3 regions of the Falsiroseomonas sp. HC035 genome follow, and region 3 is predicted to be linked to each of the others. Evidence: predicted binding sites of a transcription regulator. Region 3 holds the regulator's gene; each other region holds the start of a gene.
What was found. The regulator LexA, encoded in region 3, represses DNA repair genes until DNA is damaged. The targets are predictions, from matches to a motif close to TGTTCTANNTANGTTC.

Region 1: a site for LexA is predicted at 1,813-1,828, ahead of uvrA (excinuclease ABC subunit UvrA). Genes of this name have one in related genera too.
Region 2: a site for LexA is predicted at 1,270-1,285, ahead of ACLF3G_RS12645 (S24 family peptidase). Genes of this name have one in related genera too.

What each region holds. Positions count from the first base shown of each region.
Region 1 is NZ_JBNXUN010000001.1:101,013-104,283, reverse strand. Features, by position in the region: gene gyrA (DNA gyrase subunit A) at 1-115, opposite strand, end outside; gene ssb (single-stranded DNA-binding protein) at 1,147-1,683, opposite strand; gene uvrA (excinuclease ABC subunit UvrA) at 1,877-3,271, shown strand, end outside.
Region 2 is NZ_JBNXUN010000005.1:40,920-44,190, reverse strand. Features, by position in the region: gene ACLF3G_RS12660 (hypothetical protein) at 1-189, opposite strand, end outside; gene ACLF3G_RS12655 (hypothetical protein) at 354-782, opposite strand; gene ACLF3G_RS12650 (hypothetical protein) at 815-1,240, opposite strand; gene ACLF3G_RS12645 (S24 family peptidase) at 1,414-2,058, shown strand; gene ACLF3G_RS12640 (lysylphosphatidylglycerol synthase domain-containing protein) at 2,069-3,271, opposite strand, start outside.
Region 3 is NZ_JBNXUN010000009.1:62,112-65,382, forward strand. Features, by position in the region: gene ACLF3G_RS18755 (molybdopterin molybdotransferase MoeA) at 1-884, shown strand, start outside; gene lexA (transcriptional repressor LexA) at 1,019-1,738, shown strand; gene ACLF3G_RS18765 (ComEC/Rec2 family competence protein) at 1,922-3,271, opposite strand, start outside.

The DNA.
Region 1 (3,271 bases), on a different contig from region 3:
TGACCGACATGGCGTAGTCGAGGTAGGACCGGCGCATCTCGGTCTCGAGACCAACCGGTGCGATGTCGTGGCCCGGCCCCTTGGGGTCGCCAGGCGGCGGTGACGTGTCGCTCAACGCGCAATCCTCATGCTTGGCCGGACGCAGCCGGGTCTCGCGGGTTGTGGATTAGGCAATTCCGCGCCCCGGCGGAAGGGTGCAGCCCCTCCCAAGGCCAATTCCTGGCCGGAAACGGCCCGCAATGTGCCGTTAGTTGCGCCCTGCCGCTTCACTCGTGGCTCATGCCGGCCTGAAGCAACTGAGGACATGGGTCGCAGGAGCCAGGCGGAGATGCGGCAAGTTGGCATGGCGGCTACGCCGTCGCGGGCGGCTGGCGCGTGACGCTGCCCTGTATCGACCTGCTGCTGGGCAAGTTGGCGCGCGGCTACCCGCAACTGGAACAGAGCTTCGGCCGCCACATCCACTGAGGCTACCGGCCGTAGCCCAGGCTGGCCCGCCCGGACTCGGCCGAGGAGTACGCCGCCGTGGCCGAAAGGCTGAGCCTGGAACTGCTCGCCCTGGCCGGAGTCGCGCCGGGGATTCGCGTGCTCGATGCCGGCTGCGGCTTGGGCGGCACCCTCCCCTGCCTGGAGGAGCGGATGCAGCCGCTGAACCTGGTCAGCCTGAACATCGACCCGCGCCAACTGGCCCGCGCCGCCTTCCTGGCGGAGGTGCGGCGCGTGCTGCGGCCGGGCGATGCGTTGGAACTGTCGGATTTCGTGCCTGCCTCGGCCTGGGTGCCCATAACGCGGCTGACCCGCGCTTCGTGGTTCGACCGGGTGAAGCGGTTCGGCACCTGCGACGTGACCCGTTCCGCCGCCGGCTATCAGCGCCTGCCGGCCGGGGCCGTGCTTGCCCTGGCGACGCTGCGCGACATCACCCGCCACACCCTGCCGACCTATGCCTTCCTCGGCCGGATGCTGCAGGCCAGCGGCCGGGGCGGGGCGGCCGAGGGCTGGGGGCAGGCTGGGCTCCCCTTGCTGGATCTGGACGGCCGGACTGGGCTGCTGCGCTACAGCCTGCTGCAATTCGAGCGGCCGCGAGCCGCCGGCAGATCCCTCATCACGTACCGGCCTCACCAAGATCGGACGGACGCGGACGAACGGTCCTTAGAACGGAATATCGTCGTCCAGGTCGCTGCCGCCCTTCGGCGGAGCGCTGCGGCCGCCGCCGCCCCCGCGGGCGCCGCCGCCGCTGTTGTCCCAACCGCCGCCGCCAGAACGCGCAGGAGCCGAGGAGCGCCCGCCGCCGCCGTAACTGCCGCCCGTATCCCCCTCGCCCGGGTCAGCCCCGCCGCCGCCGCGCCCGCCCAGCAGTGCGATCTCGCCGCGGAACTGGCGCAGCACGATTTCGGTCGAATACTTGTCCTGCCCTGACTGGTCCTGCCACTTCCGGGTCTCGAGCTGGCCTTCGACATACACCTCGGAGCCCTTCTTCAGGTACTTCTCGGCGATTTCGCCCAACTTCTCGTTGAAGATGGCCACCGAATGCCACTCGGTGCGCTCCTGCTGGTTGCCTTCGCGGTCCTTGTAGCGCTCGGACGTCGCCAGGCGCAGGTTGACCACCCGGCCGCCATTCTGGAAGTTCCGCACCTCCGGGTCCTTACCCAGACGGCCAACCAGGATCACCTTGTTCACGCCTGCCATCGCCGGCCCCTCGATCTGAACCGCGGAAACTAGCCCGACGCTGCCGCGCCGACCAGACAGGGCTGGGCTGCGCGCGACAGGCCTCGTAAAACCTCTTCCCGCCCCACCTATATGGTGGCAAAACCCCCAGAACACAATGCGAACGTGGCATCCCTCCGGGAGGCTCCGTGCGCCTATCCATCGGTGGACATCCATGACCGGCCAGATCCGTGTGCGCGGCGCGCGGGAGCATAATCTCAAGAATGTCGACATCGACATCCCGCGGGACACGCTGACGGTCGTCACCGGCCTGTCCGGCTCCGGCAAGTCGTCGCTCGCCTTCGACACGATCTACGCAGAAGGCCAGCGCCGCTACGTCGAAAGCCTTTCGGCCTATGCCCGCCAGTTCCTGCAACTGATGCAGAAGCCCGATGTGGACAGCATCGAGGGCCTGTCGCCGGCGATCTCCATCGAACAGAAGACCACCAGCCACAACCCGCGCTCAACCGTCGGCACGGTGACGGAAATCCACGACTACATGCGCCTGCTCTGGGCCCGCGTCGGCGTGCCGTATTCGCCGGCCACAGGGCTGCCGATCGAGGCGCAAACGGTGTCCCAGATGGTCGATCGCATCATGGCGATGCCGGAGGGGACGCGCCTGCTGCTGCTGGCGCCCGTCGCCAAGGGCAAGAAGGGCGAGTTCAAGAAGGACTTCCTGGAGTTCCAGCGCCGCGGATTTGAGCGGGTGAAGGTCAACGGCACGCTCTACCAGGTGGCCGAGGTGCCGAATCTGTCGAAGAAGCTGAAGCACGACATCGAGGTGGTGGTGGACCGCATCGTGGTCCGCGAGGGCATCGAGGCGCGCCTGGCCGACAGCCTGGAGACCGCGCTCGCTTTGGCCGACGGCGTTGCCTATGCCGAGAATGCCGATGGCGAGGGCCGCACCGTCTTCAGCCAGAAATTCGCCTGCCCGGTCAGCGGCTTCACCATCGAGGAGATCGAGCCGCGGCTGTTCTCCTTCAACTCCCCGCAGGGCGCCTGCCCGACCTGTGACGGCCTCGGGACACAGAGCTTCTTCGACCCGCAGCTTGTGGTGCCGGACGACACCAAGTCGCTGAAGGACGGCGCGGTGCAGCCCTGGGCCGGGGCGCAGTCGCCCTATTACGACCAGACGCTGGAAAGCCTGGCGCGGCACTACAAGGTCTCGATGACCAGCCAGTGGGGCGACCTGACCAAGGCGTTCCGGCATGTGGTGATGCATGGCACCGGCGCCGAAATCGTGACGCTGAAGTACAAGGATGGCCTGCGCGCCTACGATGTGAAGAAGGCGTTCGAGGGCGTCATCCCCAACCTCGAGCGCCGCTACCGCGAAACCGACAATCCGTGGGTGCGCGAGGATCTGTCCCGCTACCAGGCCTCACGCGCCTGCCCCGTCTGCAACGGCCACCGCCTCAAGCCTGAATCGCTGTCGGTGAAGATCGCCGGCGAGCACATCGGCATGGTCAACGACCTGTCCATCATCAAGTCCCGGAAGTGGTTTGCGGGAGTGATGGAGACGCTGACGCCGCAGCGCCAGGAAATCGCCCGCCGCATCCTGAGGGAGATCGAG
Region 2 (3,271 bases), on a different contig from region 3:
GGCGATGGTGCCGGACACGCCGCGGCGTGCGCGTTCCAGCGCCCGCAGCCTAGCCTGGCGGGCGGTTTCCTCCGCGGCGGCTTCGGTAGCGGCCGCCTGCGCGGCCGCCCCCTGGGCCGCCTGGCTGGCGGCGACGCTGGCATCCGCGGCGGACACGGCCGGCTTCGGCGCCTTGAACAGGCCACCCATGCGCGCTTCCTTCGGCTTGAGAGGGGGCCCCAACAAAAAGACCCGCCCGGCAAGGCCGGACGGGTCGGAGTTTGAGGACCGGGAGAGGAGGATGTCGTGGAGCGCAACTCGCCCCGTGGCAGGGGCTTGATAAGCCGGATGCCGCGCGGCGTCAATATTTATTCCTATTTTTCCTGATTATATTCCTTTCCGCCCAGCTCGCGGAACAGCTGGAACGGCGTCCAGGCCCGCGGTGCCGCCGGCCCCAGCAGCGCGCGGCACAGCGCCACGCAGGTGAACGGTGCCAGCGGCGGCAGGCTGCGGGGCGCCGCCTCCGCCGGGATGAAGGGGCCGAGCACGCGCAACCCGGCGCGGCGATAGAAGCTGGGCAGGTCGAAGCCGCCCGGCACCGGCAGGCGTGCCACCAGCAAGCGGCCCGACAGCGGCTCCAGCACCGTCCATCCGGCCTCATCGCCGAGTGCTGCGAAACAATGCCTGAAGCCGGGCCGCAGCAGGTGCAGCCAGGGCTGGTCGGCGCCGCCGCCGAAGGCGACCCACACGGTCTGCCCCGTTGCATCCGTCACCCGCCGATGCGCCAGGCGGTGCGTGGACAAGGGTTTGGTCGCGCCGTTCAAGGTTGCGCCGGTCATGCCACACGCCCCCGGAACGCCACCACCTCGCCTTCCGGCAATCCGCGGGGCGGACCGCCGACGATCCCCTTGGCACGCAGCGGAAAGTCCAGCCGCTCCATCGCCTCGCGCCACAGCCGCAGGTCGCCGGCCTCGGTCGGAATGCGCGGGCTGGGAGATTCATGCCGCTCGCCCCAGATACGCAGGATGCGGGCATGCGCCAGGTCGATGCGGCGCTGGCGGTAGAGCCGGTCCAGGCACTTCACCACGTCATCCGGCTCGCAGGGCCGCACCACCAGGCCGCGCCCGGCGCCGAGGCGCGCGCCGTCGCGCCGGGCGGTCAGCGCCGCCATGGTCCAGAACCAGGCATCCTCGGCGGAGGCGAACGGTTGCGCGCGGTCCAGGCTGGCCAGGACGGGGGCGTGGCGGGGGGCGATGGACATATCTCGGGGGTCCTCGAGGGCTAGTTCCTGAACAAAACAGGAACAATAGCTTTCTAGACCGTTCCATCTACGGTTGCAAGGATATGGTTCCTATTGCCTCCCGACTCGAAACCTAGGATGGATCACCCAGAGCAGGCGCAGGTCGCCTGTAACGAACAGGGAAATCCGCATCCATGCGGCACGAGGATGTCTGGCGGGCAATCGATGCGCTCGCCGCCGAACATGGGCTCTCCGCCTCCGGCCTGGCCCGCCGCGCCGGGCTGGACGCCACCGCCTTCAACCCGTCCAAACGCACCGGTGTCGATGGCCGCGCCCGCTGGCCCTCCACCGAAAGCGTCGCGAAGGTTCTGGCCGCCACCGGCACGGGCTTCGAGGCCTTCGCCTCCCTCGTCACCGGCGCCCCTGCCCTGTCCCGCGGCCGCAGCGCCATCGCCCGACGCATCCCGCTGATCGGCCTGGCCCAGGCCGGCAGCGAGGGGTTCTTCGACGATGGCGGCTATCCGGTCGGCGGCGGCTGGGACGAGATCTCAGTGCCCGACGTGCCGGACCCGAACGCCTACGCGCTGGAAATCAGCGGCGAGAGCATGGAGCCGGTGTTCCGCGATGGCGACGTCGTCATCGTCTCCCCCGGCGCCCCGGTGCGACGCGGCGACCGCGTGGTGGTCCGCACCCGCGCCGGGGAGGTGATGGCCAAGCAGTTGCTGCGCCAATCCGCCCGCCGGGTCGAACTGGCCAGCCTGAACCCAGCGCATCCGAACTACAGCTTCGACCTGGCAGAGCTTGCGTGGATGCACCGCATCATCTGGGCAACGCAGTAGGCATCGCCGCCTACCGCCCCGGCAGCAGCGGCGCCAGCGTTTCCAGGTCCTTCTCCGCCCGGCAGGCCAGGAAGCGCGGCCCGTCGCCCGGCTTCGGTGCGCCGATCGGGAAGGCCGTCAGCCCGATATCGCCATAGACCCGCAGCAGCCCCGGCCCGACGCGCCAGAAGGCGGCATCCACGCCCTCCCGCTCGCACATGTCGCGAAAGCGCCAGATGGCGGAAACGCGGTCCCGCTCCTCCCCCGCCGGGTCGCCGAGCGCCAGCCAGATGCCGTTGCGGCGGACGAAGCCGAAGCCGGCGCGGCCGGCCTCGCCGAACACCGCGCCATCGGCGATCTCCGGCGCCTCCGCCCCCAGCCCCTTGAGCCGCGCCCGGACCTCGGCGTCCCAGGGCACCGGCTGCAGCCGCGCAGGGCGCAGCAGCCGCACCGCCGCCACCAGCAGCAGCACCGCCGCGAGGCCCACGGAAAAGCGCAGGCTGTCCGGCGCCAGCGGCGAGACCACCACGCCCCACCAGCTGTCGCCTGCAACCTTGCCGCCATAGCTGACCAGCGCGAGCATCAGCGCGCACAGCCCCACCACCACCAGCGGCAGCAGCGTCGAACCGGCCAGCGGTTCCGTCATCAGACGCGCGGTGCGGTAGAAGGCGCTGCGCATCGCCGCCAGCAGCCCGGCCACCAGCAGGAAGGCGCCCCACAGCCACCAGCCATCGGCCCGCAGCCAGCAGATCAGCGCGCCGGTCAGCAGCAGCGCGATGCCGGTGCCCCAGGCCAGCGTCAGCCGTCGCAGCAGCCCGTAGCCCATCACCAGCAGCAGCGACCCGATCAGCGAGGCCGCAAAGTGGGAGGCGACCGCCGCCTCATACCCCGCCCATTCCGCCACCGCCGTGCCCTGCGCCGGCAGCGCGCCAACGAAGATCAGCAGCGCCCCGCCGAGGCCCACCAGGCCTGCGATCACCGGCACTTCCAGCGCATCCGTCACGCCCTGTTCCGTGGCGAAGCGCTTCAGCGCGTGGCGGCGCTGCGCGATCTCGAAGCCGGCAAACAGGATGCCGGCCAGGAACAGCGGCACGATGTAGTAGTACAGTCGGAACAGCAGCAGCGCGCCGACCACCTGCGCCGGCGTCAGCCAGGGCTGCAGGCCGATCAGGATGGCGCCATCGAACACGCCGATGCCGCCCGGCAGGCTGGCGGCGATGCCGGCGGTGTAGGC
Region 3 (3,271 bases):
AGGATGCCGAGGAAGCCGGCGGCGTGGTGACGGTGCGGGAGGCCGTGGCGCCGCAGCGCTGGATCAGGCGGCGTGGCCTGGACTTCACCACGGGCGACATCCTGCTGCCCGCCGGACGCCGGTTGACGGCCCGGGACATCGGCCTCGCCGCCGCTGCCAACCACCCCTGGCTGATGGTGCATCGCCGCCCGCGCATCGGCATTCTGGCCACGGGCGACGAGATCGCCCTGCCCGGCGAGCCGATCCCGCCCGGCGGCATCGTCAGCAGCAACGCCCATGCCCTGGCCGCCCTGGTGCGGGCCGGCGGCGGCGATCCGCTGGTGCTGCCCATCGTGGCGGATGATCGGGATGCGATCGCCGCCGCCGCCACGGCCTCCCGCGGCTGCGACCTGCTGGTGACGACGGGCGGCGCCAGCGTGGGCGAGCATGACCTGATCCAGGCAGCGCTCGGCCGGGACGGCTTTGCGCTGGATTTCTGGAAGATCGCCATGCGGCCGGGCAAGCCGCTGATCTGGGGCCGGCTCGGCGCCACGCCGGTGCTGGGCCTGCCCGGCAACCCAGTCTCCGCCCTGGTCTGTGGCGTGCAGTTCCTGCTGCCGGCACTCGCCGTGCTGTCCGGGCTGCCGCCCGCGGCGCCGCGCACCATCCTGGTCCGGGCCGGCGCCGACCTGCCGGCGAATGACCGCCGATTCGATCATTTACGCGCCACGCTCGGCACCGATTCGGACAGCCACATCACTGCCACCCCGTTTCCGCAGCAGGACAGCTCCATGTTAGCCAATCTGGCGCGGGCAGAAGCGCTGATCCTGAGGCCGCCCTTGGCGCCGGCCCTGCCCAAGGGGGCCGAGGTGCCGGCCATCCCATTGGGCCAGTTCGGCATCTAAGCCCCGCTACGGCGCGTTTTTTGGCAAGAGCCGCGAAAAAGATTTGACGGCCTCGCAGGAACCTACATAGAACATCCATGCCGGTTGCCCGTTTGTTCGGCACCCCGTGGTCCCCCGACCGGCTGGAGAACGCCATGCTGACGCGCAAGCAGCACGAGTTGCTGATGTTCATCGACAAGCACCTGCGCGCGACCGGCTTCTCGCCTTCCTTCGAGGAGATGAAGGACGCGCTGCGCCTCAAATCCAAATCCGGCATCCACCGCCTGATAACGGCCCTGGAGGAACGAGGCTTCCTGAAGCGCCGCGCGCACCGCGCCCGTGCGCTGGAGGTTGTGCGCCTGCCGGAAAACGTCGCGCCGCGCCGGGCCGATCCCGGGCCGGCACCTGCTCCGCCATCCTTCACGCCGAACGTGATCCGGGGCCATTTCGCGCCGGGCCTTGCCGGGGTGCAGAAGGCAGCGAACGAAGCGGGCTCTGTCGCCCTGCCGCTGTATGGTCGGATTGCTGCCGGCATGCCGATCGAGGCGCTGCGCGACACCTCGGCCAGCATCGACGTCCCGGCCGCGCTGCTGAGCGGCGGCGAGCATTATGCGCTGGAGGTGGCTGGCGATTCGATGATGGAGGCTGGCATCCTGGACGGCGACACGGTGATCATCCGCCGCGGCGATACGGCCGACAGCGGCGCGATCGTGGTGGCACTGGTCGATGACCAGGAGGTCACGCTGAAACGCCTTCGTCGCAAGGGCAATTCGGTGGCGCTGGAGCCTGCGAACCGCGCCTACGAGACGCGCATTTTCGGGCCGGACCGGGTTCGGGTTCAGGGCCGGTTGATCGGCCTGCTGCGCCGCTACTGAGCCCTCAGTAGGGGTCCCATTCGTGGCGGCGTGCCGCACGCCAGGCGTGCAGCCGCTGCCACGCTGCCGTGGCGACGACACCGCTCAGAATCCCGGCGACCAGCATCCATGCCATGTCCATGACTCGCGTCCTTTCCGCCCTTCCTGTCCGGGCATCCTGGATCTGGCCCGGCTAAGGCATGGTTAACGCGATCCCGTATCGACGGTTGCGCGCGGCAGGTCGGAGGCGCGACCTGGCATCGGGACCGGCGGCACCCAGGGGCGGTCGCCTCGCAGGCCGCGGTCCGTGCGGATGACGGCCGCCGTGCCGAGCCAGGCGGCCTGGGCGCCGTCGCGCCACATCGCGAACCGGTCAATGGTGACGCCGCTGCGGCAGCGCGGCTCCATCGCCTCGAGCGCCACGACCAGCGCAGCGTGGCCGCAGGCCTGTCCGGGGTCCAGGGGCGGCATACGCTCCCCGCGCCGCGCCGGTGGCCCCCGTAGCAGCACGGCGACGGCGCTGCCGGGCCTTGGCTGGAAGCGGCACGCTGTCGGCGTGCACGAAATGGCGCCGCCCGCGACTTCCCCCTGTCCCGGCAGTGCCAGCGCTTGGGTCGCGCCCATCGCGCGCAGCATGTTGTCGCGCGCGAAGTTGCGGGCCCCCGGGACGCGGTAGAGGTAAATCCCGTCCGCCGTGCGCAGCGCCACCAGCCGGGCGTCGCTGGACACCAGCAGGTCCGGCGGTGGCGAGACGAGACCCGCCGCCAGGCCCGCCAGGATCACCGGCACCCCGAACAGCCGCAGACCGCCGCGCCACAGGCACAGCCAGCAGAATCCGAAGGCCGCCAGCGCCAGCCCCCAGCCCGGCAGTGGGGGCATCGCCGGCGCAGCCCCCGGCATGTCTGCGACCAGACGCGCCACGAGCAGGATGCACTCAACCCCCCATCCCATGGCCCAGAGCGGCCAGTCCTGCAGTCCGATCGGCAGCGCCAGCACCGCCGCCAGCGCGGCCGGCATCACCAGCAGGGAAGTCAGCGGCACCGCCACCGCATTGGCCAGCACCCCGAACACCTGCAACCGCCCGAAGTGGTGCAGGCCGGACGGGGCGGTGGCCGCGCCCGCCAGCAGGGATGTCAGCACCAGCCCTGCCAGCAGCAGCAGGCCGCGCCGCCACCAGGCGCGCCGGGGCTCCAGCCGCGCCAGCCAGGGCCGCAGGGCGTCATGCCCGGCGATCAGCGCCAGCACCGCGCCGAAGGACATCTGGAAGGATGGCCCCAGCACTTCCGCCGGCGCCACCACCAGCACCGCCGCGGCGGCCATGGCCAGCACCCGCAGCGACAGCGCCCTTCGCCCGGCGAGCAGCGCCAGCGTCATCAGCGCCGCCATGCCGAGGCAGCGTTGCATCGGCACCTGCGATCCGGTCAGCAGCATGTAGAATGCCCCCGCCGCCAGCGCCCCCACCGCCGCCACGGCCTTCCCCGGCACCCGCAGCGCCACCCAGGGCACCAGCGCCAGGCCCGCCCGCAGCACGCCGAAGACCAGCCCCATGACGAT